Regions from separate parts of the Streptomyces sp. NPDC020489 genome, predicted to be linked through region 2. Evidence: predicted binding sites of a transcription regulator. Region 2 holds the regulator's gene; the other holds the start of a gene.

The links. Region 2 encodes HspR, which represses chaperone genes until heat shock. Its sites were predicted from a motif close to TTGAGNNNNNNNNNCTCAA; they were not measured.
Region 1: the regulator HspR is predicted to act here: its motif matches at 3,452-3,470, upstream of lon (endopeptidase La).

Annotation. Positions count from the first base shown of each region.
Region 1 covers NZ_JBIRUZ010000010.1:237,842-245,270, forward strand. The annotation lists gene ACH41F_RS26895 (response regulator) at 1-638, opposite strand, end outside; gene ACH41F_RS26900 (spermidine synthase) at 772-1,449, opposite strand; gene ACH41F_RS26905 (rhomboid-like protein) at 1,626-2,528, shown strand; gene ACH41F_RS26910 (GNAT family N-acetyltransferase) at 2,640-3,323, opposite strand; gene lon (endopeptidase La) at 3,493-5,913, shown strand; gene ACH41F_RS26920 (GH25 family lysozyme) at 6,026-6,835, opposite strand; gene ACH41F_RS26925 (MarR family transcriptional regulator) at 7,075-7,429, shown strand, end outside.
Region 2 covers NZ_JBIRUZ010000007.1:91,579-99,007, forward strand. The annotation lists gene ACH41F_RS20105 (hypothetical protein) at 1-496, shown strand, start outside; gene ACH41F_RS20110 (PA14 domain-containing protein) at 586-3,021, shown strand; gene ACH41F_RS20115 (heat shock protein transcriptional repressor HspR) at 3,084-3,530, opposite strand; gene dnaJ (molecular chaperone DnaJ) at 3,536-4,714, opposite strand; gene grpE (nucleotide exchange factor GrpE) at 4,757-5,419, opposite strand; gene dnaK (molecular chaperone DnaK) at 5,416-7,260, opposite strand; gene ACH41F_RS20135 (MraY family glycosyltransferase) at 7,355-7,429, opposite strand, start outside.

The DNA.
Region 1 (7,429 bases), on a different contig from region 2:
CGGGTGCCGGAGGCGTCCGCCCAGTCCCACACCTCGGCGAGGAGCTGCTCACGGGAGAGCACCGCGCGCGGGGTGTTCGCCAGGCACACCAGGAGGTCGAACTCGGTGGGGGTGAGGTGAACATCCTCACTGTGCACCCGCACCCGGCGCTGCGCGTGGTCGATCTCCAGCTCGCCCAGGCGCAGGATACCGCTCCTGGGCGTCGCGGCGGCCAGCGCGGCCCGCTCCACCCGGCGCAGCAGCACGTGCACGCGCGCGGCCAGCTCCCGCATCGAGAACGGCTTGGTCATGTAGTCGTCCGCGCCGACCCCGAGACCGACCAGCATGTCGGTCTCGTCGTCGCGCGCGGTCAGCATCAGCACCGGCACCGGCCGGGCGGCCTGCACGCGGCGGCAGACCTCCAGGCCGTCGAAGCCGGGCAGCATGATGTCGAGGATCAGCAGGTCGGGCTGCCAGGCCTCGGCCGTGTCGACCGCCGCCGGACCGTCGCCCGCGGTCTGCACGAGGAATCCCTCGGCACGCAGACGGGTCGCGATGGCCTCCACGATCGTCGGGTCGTCCTCGACCACCAGCACCCGGCGCTGCGCACCGGGAGTGGCCGTGGCCGTGCCGTTGTGGGAGGTGTGTGTCTGCTCCATCGCCCGCCCCAAGGGTTGCTTTCCGGAATCAGTGGGGTGATCCCGCTTACTGGGTTGTGCCTGCGCATGCTTGCGATTGACGCTTGAATGATCTGCGCCGGAAAGCAGGGTACGGGGAGTCACCACGCCACGGCTATCCAGGTCGGACACCGAGATGCACGACGTCCGGAACGCCCCGGGCAACCGGCACCTCTTCGGTACGCACCTGCCGGAACCCGGCATTCCGGAGGGTTCCTTCAAATTCCGGAGAAGGTCGCGCGGACCACACCGCGAGCACCCCGCCGGGTCTCAACACCCGCGCGCAACCGGCCAGTCCGACCGCCGAGTACAGCCCGTCGTTGCTCTCGGTGACGGTCCAGTCGGGTCCGTTGTCGATGTCCAGGCACAGCGCGTCGTACGTGTCCGATGTCTCATTCACATAAGTGACAAGGTCGGTTTCCAGAATCGCGGTGCGCGGGTCGGCGAGCGCGGCGGCGGAGAGCGCGGCGAGTGGACCGCGGCGATGCCAGTCGATGATGGCCGGTTCGCGCTCCACGACGGCGATCCGGCCCCAGCGTGGATCGCCGGCGGCGTGTGCGAGCGAGAACCCGACCCCGAGGCCGCCGATCAGCACGCTCGGCTCCGGCCGGCCGTCCAGCGCGTCGCGCGCCAGGTCCACCAGCAGCCGCTCCGAGCGGCCGTCGGAGGTGTCCATCAGGAAGCACCCGTTGGCGATGATCTGGAGCAACTCACCGTGCCGGCGCAGCACGACCTCACCGTGCGGGCCCTCGCGACGGTCCAGGACTTCGGGAATGTCGTACGAGAGGGACATCCGTCCATCCTGGCAGTCTCGGTGCGGGGTGCACCGGGATTTCCAGCGGACCGTCCTTCCGGGCCTGCGCAGGGTCGTTGAGAAGTCGCTGTGAATCGGCGTGCGCGTGGCGCCGGTCACAGACAGCGGGGTAGGAGAGCGCGAAGGGTGGGGAACGACGGAAGGAGCGCCCCACGGTGGAACGGCCTGCGCAGTCGACGGACGCCCTGCACGCTCCCTCGGACGCCTGTCCCCCCGACGCCGCGGGGTTCCTGGACGCGGTACCGAGCCAGCGCGCACCGGGTCCTGCGGCCGCCGGGTCGGGGCCTGCCGGGTCGGCCCTCGCGCCCGCCGAGTCGGGGCCTGCGCCCGTCGAGTCGCAGCCTGCCGAGTCGCCCCCCGCGCCCGCCGAGTCCGCGCCCGTCCCCGTCCAGCCGGTGCCCGTCCAGCCGGTGCCCGCCCCCGAGGCCCGTCGCCGGCTGCGACCCTGGCGGTTGCTCCCCACCCCCACCGGGACGCCGTTCACCTTCGGTTACGCCGTGGTCCTGGCCGTCACCTCGCTGGTCACCGCGTACGCCGACCCCGCCGTCGTCCACTCCTTGCTCCAGGGCTCCAGCACCGACGTGGCCCACCTCGTGCGCACGCCCGTGCTCGTCCTGGTCGCGAGCGCGCTGTGGATGGCGGGCGGTGTCGCGTCGCCGTACGCGCTGGGCTTCCTGCTGGTCCTGACCGCGCTGGAGCGGCGGATCGGCGGTCTGCGGGCGGCCGGGGTCTTCCTGCTCGGCCATGTCCTGGCCACCCTCGCCACCGAACTCCCGGTCGGACTGGCCGTGTTGGTCGGCCACCTCCCCGACAGCTCCCTGCACCGCCTCGACTACGGCATCAGCTTCGGTGTCGCCGCCGCCACGGGCGCCCTGGCGGGCCTTCTGCCGCGGTGGCTCGGACTGCCCCTGCTGGTCCTCTTCGGGGGCATGCTCCTCCAGAGCCTCCTCGCCTTCACCGACCCGATGACCGAGTGGGGGCACGTGATGGCCCTGTCCGTCGGGATCGCCACCTGGCCGACGGTCCGCCGCTGGGCCAGGTCGCGCGCCGCCGCGTAGGCTCCCCTCGCCCGGCCCGGGTCAACGGCGGGACGCCGAGCCGCTGTTCACCCCGCCGGGCTGTGAACGAGCCCGCGGTGAGGGGCAGTTCCGTGTACGTGCAGGTCGGCGTCAGCCGTGAGCTGCCGCACGGGGTCGCTGCGGCACCCCCGGACCGGTGAACTTCGCGCTGGTCAGCGGGGCCACCATGGTCCACCCCAGCGACTCGTACAGGGCGCGGCCGTCCGGTGTGCCCGCCAGGACGCATGTCTCGGCGCCCTGTTCGGCTGCCGCCCGCTGGAGGGTGCGCATGACGTGACTGCCGAGTCCCTTGCGCCGGTGGGCCGGTGAGGCGGCGATCTGGTCGGCGACCGCCGTCGCGCCGGTCGGGGTGACCTGGCCGCGGGCCGCCCAGGAGCCGTCGGGGGCGGCGAGCAGGGTGCGGGTGACACCGCCCCGGGACCAGGTGCGCTGCCGGTAGCCGTGCGGGGGTGCCGGCTCGGCGGCCGGTGCGGTGAGGGGGAGCGTCATCAGACAGCCCGGGGCGGGGTCGATCCACCAGTCCTCGCCCAGCCAGCCGCGGACCACGGTCGGGTCCCGGAACACCTTCAGCCACACCCCGACGCCCGTGACCGACTCGGCCACCTTGCGCACGGTCGCCTCCTCGACGTCCTCGCCGGTCGCGCCGAACACGTGCCGGGTGACATGGCCGTCCATGCCCATGTCGATCGTGCAGCCCCAGGGTTCGAGGACCGGTGGGGCCGCCCCGCGCGAGACGACCCATCCGTCCACCCATGCCCGCACGATCCGGTCCATGCCGCGGTCCCCTCGCTGGTAATAAGTGAATGCAGCTGGTGGTTATTACAGCAGCGCCGCCGTCCCCCCGGCAGAGGTGATCGCTCACAGCGAACGCCCCCCGGGGAACATTCAGCGACTCACGTGCATTGAGTCGGCATAGCTCAACTTGAATGCCGAAGGGGAGATCATGGCTTCGACGTCCACACCGCTCACTCTGCCTGTGCTGCCGCTCGACGACGAGGTCGTGCTGCCCGGCATGGTGGTCCCGCTCGACCTGAGCGACGCCGATGTACGCGCCGCGGTGGAGGCCGCCCAGGCCGCCGCCCGGTCGGAACCGGGCAAGCCCAGGGTGCTGCTGGTGCCACGCATCGACGGCAGCTACCCGGGCACCGGCGTCCTCGGCACCGTCGAGCAGGTCGGCCGGCTGGCCGACGGCGACCCGGGCGCCCTGATCCGCGGCCGGGGGCGGGTGAGGATCGGTGCGGGGACGACCGGACCGGGCGCCGCCCTCTGGGTCGAGGGGGTCCGTATCGACGAGACCGTGCCCGAGCCGCTGCCGGGCCATGTCACCGAACTGGTCAAGGAGTACAAGGCCCTCGCCACCGCCTGGCTGCGCAAGCGCGGCGCCTGGCAGGTCGTGGACCGCGTCCAGGCCATCGACGACGTCTCCGCGCTGGCCGACAACTCCGGCTACTCGCCGTTCCTGAGCACCGACCAGAAGGTCGAGCTCCTGGAGACCGCCGACCCGGTCGCCCGGCTCAAGCTCGCCACCCAGCACCTGCGCGACCACCTCGCCGAGCAGGACGTCGCCGAGACCATCGCCAAGGACGTCCAGGAGGGCGTCGACAAGCAGCAGCGCGAGTTCCTGCTGCGCCGTCAGCTGGAGGCCGTGCGCAAGGAACTGCGGGAGCTCAACGGCGACTCCAAGGACGCGGCGGAGGAGTCCGACGACTACCGCGCGCGGGTGGAGGCCGCCGACCTGCCGGAGAAGGTCCGCGAGGCCGCGCTCAAGGAGGTCGACAAGCTGGAGCGGTCCAGCGACCAGTCGCCCGAGGGCTCGTGGATCCGGACCTGGCTGGACACCGTGCTCGAACTGCCGTGGAACGAGCGGACCGAGGACGCGTACGACATCCAGGGCGCCAAGGCGGTCCTGGACGCCGAGCACGCGGGCCTGGAGGACGTGAAGGAGCGGATCACCGAGTACCTGGCGGTGCGCAAGCGGCGCAACGACCGGGGGCTCGGGGTCGTCGGCGGCCGGCGCGGCGGTGCCGTGCTCGCCCTCGTCGGCCCGCCCGGCGTCGGCAAGACCTCGCTGGGCGAGTCGGTCGCGCACGCCATGGGGCGCAAGTTCGTCCGGGTCGCCCTCGGCGGTGTGCGCGACGAGGCCGAGATCCGCGGCCACCGGCGCACCTACGTCGGCGCGCTGCCCGGCCGGATCGTGCGGGCGATCAAGGAAGCCGGGTCCATGAACCCGGTGGTGCTGCTGGACGAGATCGACAAGGTGGGCTCCGACTTCCGCGGCGACCCCGCGGCGGCTCTCCTGGAGGTCCTGGACCCGGCGCAGAACCACACCTTCCGCGACCACTACCTGGAGGTCGAACTCGACCTGTCGGACGTGGTCTTCCTCGCCACCGCCAACGTCCTGGAGGCCATCCCGGAGGCCCTGCTGGACCGGATGGAGCTGGTCCGCCTCGACGGCTACACCGAGGACGAGAAGGTCGTCATCGCCCGCGACCACCTGCTCCCGCGCCAGCTGGAGCGGGCGGGCCTGGACAAGGACGAGGTGACTCTCGACGAGAGCGCCCTGCGCAAGCTCGCCGGCGAGTACACCCGCGAGGCGGGCGTGCGCACCCTGGAGCGGTCCATCGCCCGGCTGCTGCGCAAGGTCGCGGCCCAGCACGAACTGGGCGAGCGGGAGCTGCCGTTCACGGTCACGGACGAGGAGCTGCGCGGCCTGATCGGGCGGCCGCACCACGTCCCGGAGTCGGCGCAGGACCCGGCGGAGCGCCGTACGGCGGTGCCGGGCGTGGCGACGGGCCTCGCGGTCACGGGGGCCGGCGGTGACGTGCTCTTCGTCGAGGCGTCCCTCGCGGACCCGGAGACGGGCGCGGCGGGCCTGACCCTGACCGGTCAGCTCGGCGACGTGATGAAGGAGAGCGCGCAGATCGCGCTCAGCTTCCTGCGCTCGCACGGCGCGGAGCTGGAGCTGCCGGTGGGCGACCTGAAGGACCGGGGCGTGCACATCCACTTCCCGGCCGGCGCGGTGCCCAAGGACGGCCCGAGCGCGGGCATCACGATGACGACGGCCCTGGCCTCGCTGCTCAGCGGGCGCCTCGTGCGGACCGACGTGGCGATGACCGGCGAGGTCTCGCTGACCGGCCGGGTCCTGCCGATCGGCGGCGTCAAGCAGAAGCTGCTGGCCGCGCACCGGGCGGGCGTCACCACCGTCGTCATCCCCAAGCGCAACGAGCCCGACCTGGACGACGTCCCGGCGGAGGTGCTGGACAAGCTCGACGTGCACGCCGTGACCGACGTCCGCCAGGTCCTGGAGCTGGCGCTGTCCCCGGCGACGAGCGAGGCGGCGCCGGAGGTGCCGGTGGCGGCGTGACGTCCGCGCGCCGCGTGACGTCCGGTGGCGGCGTGACGGACGTCATCGGATGAGGGGAAGGCCCGGGTTCTCGTGAGGGAGGCCCGGGCCTTCGCCGTGCGTGCCGGTGGGGTCAGCCGTTGGCGAGGGCGACGACCCGGTCGAGGGCCCCGTTGAACTTGTCGTGGTCACCCACGGTCGGGCCGGAGGAGGTGTACTGCCACATGGTGTGGTAAGCCCAGCCGGCCGGCAGCGTCCCGACGGTCGACGCGTACCGCGCGATCCACAGCGGGTTGGCGGCGGCGAACCCCCCGTAGTTCCCCGTGCACTCGGTCCACCAGCTGGTGGCGGTGTAGATGACGGCGTCGCGCCCGGTACGGGCCCGGTACTGGGTGAGGAAGTCCCGGATCCACGTCACCATCGCGCTCTGCGTCTTGCCGTAGCAGGAGGCGCCGTAGGGGTTCCACTCGATGTCGAGCGCGCCCGGCAGGGTCCGGCCGTCCCGGGACCAGCCGCCGCCGTGGTCGACGAAGTAGTTGGCCTGGGTCGCGCCGCTCGCGGTGTCGGGGGTGGCGAAGTGGTAGGCGCCGCGGACCATGCCGACGTTGTACGCGCCGGTGTACTGCTGGGCGAAGTAGGGGTTGGTGTAGTACGTCCCCTCGGTCGCCTTCGTATAGGCCCACCTCACCCCGCTGCTCCACAGGGTGGACCAGGCGACGTTGCCCTGGTGGCTGGAGACGTCGACGCCCTCCGTCTGGGCGGCGCGGGTCTCGCGCGGGACGCCGTCCTGCCCGTCGTGGGCGAGGACCCCGACGCCCATGTGGGCGGAGCCGCGGGCGGGGGTGTCGGCGGCGGGGGAGGGGGCGGCCGCGAGGAGGGTCCCGGCGAGGGCGACGAGGGCCGCGAGGAAGAGGCGTACCGATCCGGGTCTGTGCACGGGCATGCGTGCCTCCGAAGGCTCGGTGGTGGGGGGAGCGGGGGAGTGTGGGGGGTGCCGACGCGCATTCTGGCGTGGCCATGCCAGCTAGTGCCTGGTAGGGAAGCTACGCGCGGAGAAGAAGGACAGGGAAGGGGGGCCGGAGGCTGCCGTTGGTCTTGACCTGCGAAATACTGACCGAGCTGCGGCGATGACGGCATGTGGCGGAAACTTTCATGACCCGGAAAACCGAGGCAGGGACTGACGTGCGCGAAGACGGGAACGACGGCGGACACGCGAGCGGGTCCGCGCCGTCCGGGAGTGTGGTGAACCAGCCCGAATTCCTGGCGTTGGAACGCGAGTTGACCGTGCTGCTGCGGCGTGCCCGGGCCAGCCAGGGCGAGATGGCCCGCGAGGTCCACCCGGACCTGGAGTCCTCGGCGTACGGCCTGCTGGTGCGGCTCGACGAGTACGGCCGCCAGCGCGCCACGGAACTCGCCGCGTACATCGGCGTCGGCAAGGCCACCATGTCCCGGCAGTTGCGGGCCCTGGAGGACCTCGGGCTCGTCACCCGCGCACCCGACCCGGCGGACGGCCGGGCGTGGCTCGTCGAGCTGACGG
Region 2 (7,429 bases):
TGTCACGGACACCCTCTTCGGCCCGCTCACCGTCCGCCTGGACTCCTGGCGGGGTGAAGTCGTCGTCGAGGGCGAGGCGATCCCGCGGGTCGTGCTGAGCCGGGCGACCGGCACCAAGGACGACGGGGAGACTCCCATCGGCACCCGGAACGCCGGTCTGCTCATCCTCAGCGTCGGCGGCGAGGCGGCCGCCCTGGCACCCGGCCGGGGACGGCTGCTCCGGCATTCGTACCGGGTCGACGCCCGGCACGCGGGCCGGCACTGGCGGCTGGTGCCCCACTCCATGCCGGACAGCCGGCTCCTGCGCGACGGGCGGCGGCTGGGCGACTTCCACTCGAAAGGCCGCGGCGAGGTGAAGGCCGCCGAGTGGCGGTCGGACGCCAAGCCGGACGCCATGGACGCGGCGGTCGGCTACGCGCTGGCCGCCGCGTTCGGCACGGGCGGGGAGTCGATGTGGGCGACGGCCGCCGAGATGGTCTTCGACGTGTTTCCCTGAGACCCGCCGTACAACCAATCGGTGCGCTTAACGGTCCTGTTGCGACGACGGTGATCTCTCCCGTCGCTACATCAGGACCGAAGGACCGCATGAACCCAGCCAGACGTACGACCGCGGCTGCCGCGACCGCCGTCGTACTCGCCACCGCGGGCACCCTGCTCACGCTCACGCCCGCCTCCGCCGCGACCACCTGCGCCTCGCCGGTGTTCACACGGCAATTCTTCGCGAACACGAGCTTCTCCGGCACCCCGAAGAAGACGGACTGCGACAGCGCGATCGACCAGAGCTGGTCCGGCGCTCCCGCCTCCGGTCTGCCGTCGGACAATTTCGGCGTCCGCTGGTCCATGACCCGCGACTTCGGCTCCGGCGGCCCCTTCGCCCTCACCGCCTCCGGACTCGACGGCATCAGGGTCTACGTCGACGGCGTCCGCAAGATCGACCTCTGGAAGAACGTCACGTCCACGGTGAGCAAGACCGTCAACGTGACAATTCCGCAGGGCAAGCACACCCTGCGCGTCGACCACGTCAACTGGACCGGCCCCGCCAAAATCAAGTTCGCCTACACACCCCGCACCTCCGCCACCGTCGACACGACCAAGCCCCTCACCCCGGCCGGGATCTCCGTCTCGTACGACAAGAGCGGCAACCGCGCCAAGCTCACCTGGGCGAGGAACAAGGAGATGGACCTCGCCGGGTACAAGGTCTACCGGCGGCTCCAGGGCACCTCCTTCGGCAGCAAGGCGCTCGCCACGACCACCTCCACCTCGTACACGGACACCCCTCCGCCCACCGGCGCGAGCTACTCCTACGAGGTCCGCGCCTACGACAAGGCGGGCAACGTCTCGGCCGGCACCGCCGACCAGACGGTCACCAGCGTGGACACCACCCCGCCCGCCGCGCCCTTCGTCGAGATGGACGCCTGCCCGGTGGACCAGCCCTACGCGGCCCCGGAGTTGGTCACGACCGCGCAGAACAAGGCCGACATCGCCCTGTACGAGATGCAGCGCCTCGACCCCGCCACCAGCACCTGGGCCACCGTGTACACCGGCACCAAGGCCGCGATCTGCGACACCGGTCGCGCCGCCGACGGCAGCAAGGTCACCTACCGGGGCCGGGCCAGGGACGCCGTGGGGAACTGGTCGGCGTACTCGCCCGCCGCCACCTTCACCACCTCGGACCGGACACCGCCCGCGACCGCGGCCGACGCGCGCGTCGCGTACCGGTCGGGCGTTCCGCACCTGCTGTGGTCGGCCGTCGACGGGGCCGCCTCCTACCAGGTCCTCCAGTACGACCCGGCGACCGGCGGCTGGCTCGACGCGCTGCCCGGTGCCAAGGGCGGCACCACCCCGACCACCACCACCGGGACCGAGGCCGTGCCGCGCCAACTGCTCGCGGTCGCCGACAGCTACCGGTACGCGGTGCGCTCGGTGGACGCGAAGGGCAACGCCGCCGCGCCCGTGGAGGTCACGCTGACGATGGCGGACCGGCCCGAAGCCATCGCACCGTTCCGCACCACCGCGGCCCGGTTCGGCGAGGGCGTGATGATCGAGTGGAGCAGCGCCGACCCGTGGACCTACGGCGAGGACGAGCCGCTGCTGACCTACCGGATCGTCCGCACCGACAGGGCGACCGGCGAGAGCAGCACGGTGACCGCCTGCAAGCCCAACGACTCGCGGGACCTGCCTCTGACGGACCCCAGGACGTACTGGACCTGGAACACCGGCGACGCCCCCGACTACGCCGGTCCCCGGCAGATCAACGGCGTCTGCTGGGACGTCTCCGGTGCCTCCGAGACGACGTACGACTACACCGTCGTGACGATCGACCCGTACGGCCATGAGTCGCGGCCCGGCCCCGCCGCCACCGCGACCACCCCGGACACCGAGCGCCCGGCCCCGGTGGAGAACCTGGACGCCGAGCAGATCCCGCTCGGGGTGCGCCTGACCTGGACGCCGCCGGCCGACGACGACGTCACCGGCTACAAGGTGTGGCAGGGCGTCACGGACCCGGGGACCGGCGAGACGGTATGGGAGCAGAACTGCTGGACGGGTGACTCCCTGGCCGAGACCGAGATCCTCTGCCCGACGGTCCCCGACGGCGCCGCGCACACCTACAAGGTGGCCGCCACGGACGGCTCCCCCCTGATCGACTGGTGGGCGGGGCCCGAGGCCTTCCACCCCGCCGAGCTCTCCGTCACCCTGCCCGACACCCGGCCGCCGGGCTGGACGGGGACCACGATCCGCGAGGACCAGTACCCGGAGCTGTACGTCGGCTGCTCCGAGAGCTCCGGCCTCGGTGACTGCGGCCGGTTCGCGAGCTACCGCGTGGAGCGCTGGGACCCGGCCTCGGCCGCCTATGCCACCCTCGCCGAGGGCACTGCGGGCGACGCCGTGTACTTCATGGACAAGACGGTCCACGAGGACACGCTGGGCCTGTACTACTACCGCGTGGTCCGCCTGGACGCCGCCGGCGCGGAGGCCGCGTCCACACCGACGGCGTACGGCATCTGGGACTCCTGGCTCTGAGCCGGCACACGTGAAGGGGCCCGGAGGTTCATCCCTCCGGGCCCCTTTCACCTGCCTGCGTGTCAGTCCTGGCGCCCCTTGGGACGCCACACCACCAGTGCGCTGGTCTGCTGCACCTCCTGGTACGGCACCAGGTCACGGCGGTACGAGGCGTGGACCGCCGCCTCGCGCTGCTGCATGGCCGCGGCGGCGCCCTCGACGGCGGCCTGGAGTTCGGCCACCCTCGACTGCAACGCGGCGACCTGGTTCTCCAGCTCGATGATGCGCTTGATACCGGCCAGGTTGATGCCCTCGTCCTGCGACAACTGCTGGACGGTGCGCAGCAGTTCGATGTCGCGGGCCGAGTAGCGCCGGCCCCGGCCCGCGGTGCGGTCCGGGGAGACCAGGCCGAGCCGGTCGTACTGGCGCAGTGTCTGCGGATGCAGACCGGACAGCTGGGCAGCCACCGAGATGACGTAGACCGGGGTTTCCTCGGTCAGTTCATACGGGTTGCGTCGACGGCCGTCCATCTCCATCAAGCTCCCTTCGCGGCCTGGAACAGCTCCGCCCGCGGGTCCTCGCCCGCGGTCGCCTCGCGATACGCCTCGAGTGCGTCACGAGCCTTCCCCGTCAGATCCGCCGGGACACTCACCTCGACGGTGACCAGCAGGTCGCCGCGGGTGCCGTCCTTGCGGACCGCGCCCTTGCCCCGGGCGCGCATGGTGCGGCCGTTGGGCGTGCCCGGCGGCAGCTTCAGCGTCACGGCGGGCCCGCCCAGGGTGGGGACCTTGACCTCGCCGCCGAGTGCCGCCTCGGTGAAGGTCACCGGGACGGTGACCGTGAGGTTGTCGCCCTTGCGGCCGAAGACCGGGTGCGCGTCGACGTGCACGGTGACGTACAGGTCACCGGACGGACCGCCGCGCTCGCCCGGTGCGCCCTTGCCGCGCAGCCGGATGCGCTGACCGTCCGTCACCCCGGCGGGGATACGGACCTGCATCGTCCGCGAGGACTTGGCGCGGCCGCTGCCCTTGCACTCCAGGCAGGGGTGCTCGGCCATCAGTCCGCGGCCCTTGCAGTCCGGGCAGGGGTCGGTCAGCGAGAAGCCGCCGCCCGAACCCCGGGCCACCTGGCCGGTGCCGACGCAGGTCGGGCACACCCGCGGTGTGCCGTTCTTGTCGCCGGTGCCGGAACAGGCCTTGCAGGGGGACTGCGAGGACATCCGCAGCGGGACGGTGGCACCCTCGATGGCCTCGGTGAAGCTCAGCGTGACCTCGGTGTCGATGTCCTGGCCGCGCCGGGGCTGGGTACGGGTGGTGCCCGTGCCGCCCCGGTTGAACAGGCCCCCGAAGACGTCGCCGATGCCGCCGCCGAAGCCGCCGGCTCCCTGACCGCCGCCCTGGGCGCCTCCGAAGAGGTCGCCCAGGTCGAAGTTGAAGGAGCCGCCGCTCGCGCCCGGCCCCGGGCGGAAACCGCCGTTGCCGAAGAGGGTGCGGGCCTCGTCGTACTCCTTGCGCTTCTTGGGGTCGCCGAGGACGTCGTTCGCCTCGGAGATCTCCTTGAAGCGCTCCTCCGCCTTGGTGTTGCCCTTGTTGGCGTCCGGGTGGAACTCGCGGGCGAGCTTCCGGTACGCCTTCTTGATCTCGGCCTCGGTGGCGTCCTTGGGGACGCCGAGGACCTTGTAGTAGTCCTTCTCGATGAAGTCCTTGGTGCTCATCCTCGACGCGCCCCCTTTCCGCGGTTCCGCTCGGTGTCTACGTCAGCCCTCCTCAGGGCCGTTGTCCTTGTCGTCACCGGCCTCGGAGGAACCCTCCTCGGCCTTGACCGTCTGCGCGCCCGGCTGCGGTTCGGCGACCGCCACCCGCGCGGGGCGGATGGTGCGCTCGCCGATGCGATACCCCGGCTGGAGGATCGCGACGCAGGTCGTCTCGGTGACGTCCGGCGCGTAGCTGTGCATCAGGGCCTCGTGGATCGTCGGGTCGAAGGGCTCGCCCTCCTTGCCGAACTGCTGCAGGCCCATCTTCGCCGCGACGGTCTCCAGCGACTCCCCGACGCCCTTGAAGCCGCCGACGAGTTCACCGTGTTCGCGTGCGCGGCCGATGTCGTCGAGCACGGGAAGGAGTTCGGTCAGGAGGTTCGCGACGGCGACCTCCTTGACCGTGACCCGGTCCCGCTCCACACGGCGGCGGTAGTTCTGGAACTCGGCCTGGAGCCGCTGGAGGTCCGCGGTGCGCTCCTCGAGCGCCTTGCGGGCCTGGTCCAGCTGGGCCGTCAGACCGGCGATCTGGGCTGTTGCGTCCCCGGCCGGGGCCGCCTCCGCCTCCGGGGAGGAGGGGTCGGCGGCCTTCGGCTCGGCGTCGTCGGGGGTCGCGCCGGAGGGGACGTCGGGCTTCTCCTCGAAGCCCGGGGTCTCCTCGGTCACGCGGCACCGTCCTTGCGCTCGTCGTCGACGATCTCGGCGTCCACGACGTCGTCGTCCGCCTTGTCCTGCGGGGCACCGGCGTCGGCGCCACCGGCGGCCTGCGCGGCCTGGGCGTCGGCGTACATGGCCTGGCCGACCTTCTGGGAGACCGCGGCGACCTTCTCGGTGGCGGTGCGGATCTCGGCGGTGTCCTCGCCCTTGAGCGCGGTCTTCAGCTCCTCGACGGCGGCCTCGACCTCGGTCTTGACCTCGCCGGGGACCTTGTCCTCGTTGTCCTTGAGGAACTTCTCCGTCTGGTAGACGAGCTGCTCGCCCTGGTTGCGGGACTCGGCGGCCTCGCGGCGGGCGTGGTCCTCCTCCGCGTACTTCTCGGCCTCTTCGCGCATCCGGTTGACCTCGTCCTTCGGCAGCGAGGAGCCACCGGTGACGGTCATCTTCTGCTCCTTGCCCGTGCCCAGGTCCTTCGCGGTCACGTGCATGATGCCGTTGGCGTCGATGTCGAAGGCGACCTCGATCTGCGGGACACCGCGCGGGGCCGGCGGCAGACCGGTGAGCTCGAACATCCCGAGCTTCTTGTTGTACGCCGCGATCTCGCGCTCGCCCTGGTAGACCTGGATCTGCACGGAGGGCTGGTTGTCCTCGGCGGTGGTGAAGATCTCGGACCGCTTGGTCGGGATCGTCGTGTTCCGCTCGATGAGCTTGGTCATGATGCCGCCCTTGGTCTCGATACCAAGCGACAGCGGCGTGACGTCGAGGAGCAGGACGTCCTTGACCTCACCCTTGAGGACACCGGCCTGGAGGGCGGCGCCGATGGCGACGACCTCGTCCGGGTTGACGCCCTTGTTGGCGTCCTTGCCACCGGTGAGCTCGCGCACGAGCTCGGCCACGGCGGGCATCCGGGTGGAGCCACCGACGAGGACGACGTGGTCGATCTCGTTGATGGAGACGCCGGCGTCCTTCATGACGTTGAAGAACGGGGTCTTGCAGCGCTCCAGCAGGTCCGCGGTCAGCTGCTGGAACTGAGCCCGGGTGAGCTTCTCGTCCAGGTGCAGCGGGCCCTCGGCGGAGGCGGTGATGTAGGGCAGGTTGATCGAGGTCTCCGTGGAGGAGGACAGCTCGATCTTGGCCTTCTCGGCGGCCTCGCGGAGGCGCTGGAGGGCCATCTTGTCCTTGGCGAGGTCCACGCCGTGACCGGACTTGAACTGCTGCACCAGGTAGTCGACGACACGCTGGTCCCAGTCGTCACCACCGAGGTGGTTGTCACCGTTGGTGGCCTTCACCTCGACGACGCCGTCGCCGATCTCCAGCAGGGACACGTCGAAGGTGCCGCCACCGAGGTCGAAGACGAGGATCGTCTGGTCGTCCTTGTCGAGGCCGTAGGCGAGCGCGGCCGCGGTGGGCTCGTTGACGATGCGAAGGACGTTGAGACCGGCGATCTCACCGGCTTCCTTCGTCGCCTGGCGCTCGGAGTCGTTGAAGTACGCCGGGACGGTGATGACCGCGTCGGTCACCTTCTCGCCCAGGTAGGCCTCGGCGTCCCGCTTCAGCTTCTGAAGGATGAACGCGGAGATCTGCTGCGGGTTGAAGGGCTTCCCGTCGAGCTCGATCTTCCAGTCCGTGCCCATGTGGCGCTTGACGGAGCGGATGGTCCGGTCCACGTTCGTGACTGCCTGGCGCTTGGCCACCTCGCCGACCAGCACCTCACCGTTCTTCGCGAAGGCGACGACGGACGGCGTGGTCCTGGCACCCTCGGCGTTGGTGATGACGGTGGGCTCGCCGCCCTCCAGAACGCTGACGACGGAGTTAGTCGTGCCCAGGTCGATGCCGACCGCACGTGCCATGGTGATTTCCTCCAGCTGACTTGAGTGGAACGGACTCAAGTGTGCCTGACGTATCCCATGCGGTCAACAGACCTGAGTCACCAAGACTCAACTCTTATCCGTTCCTTACACGCAACTGGCCTCTGACCTGCGCCGATACGGGTCGAGGCGAGCTGGAAGGCTTGATACG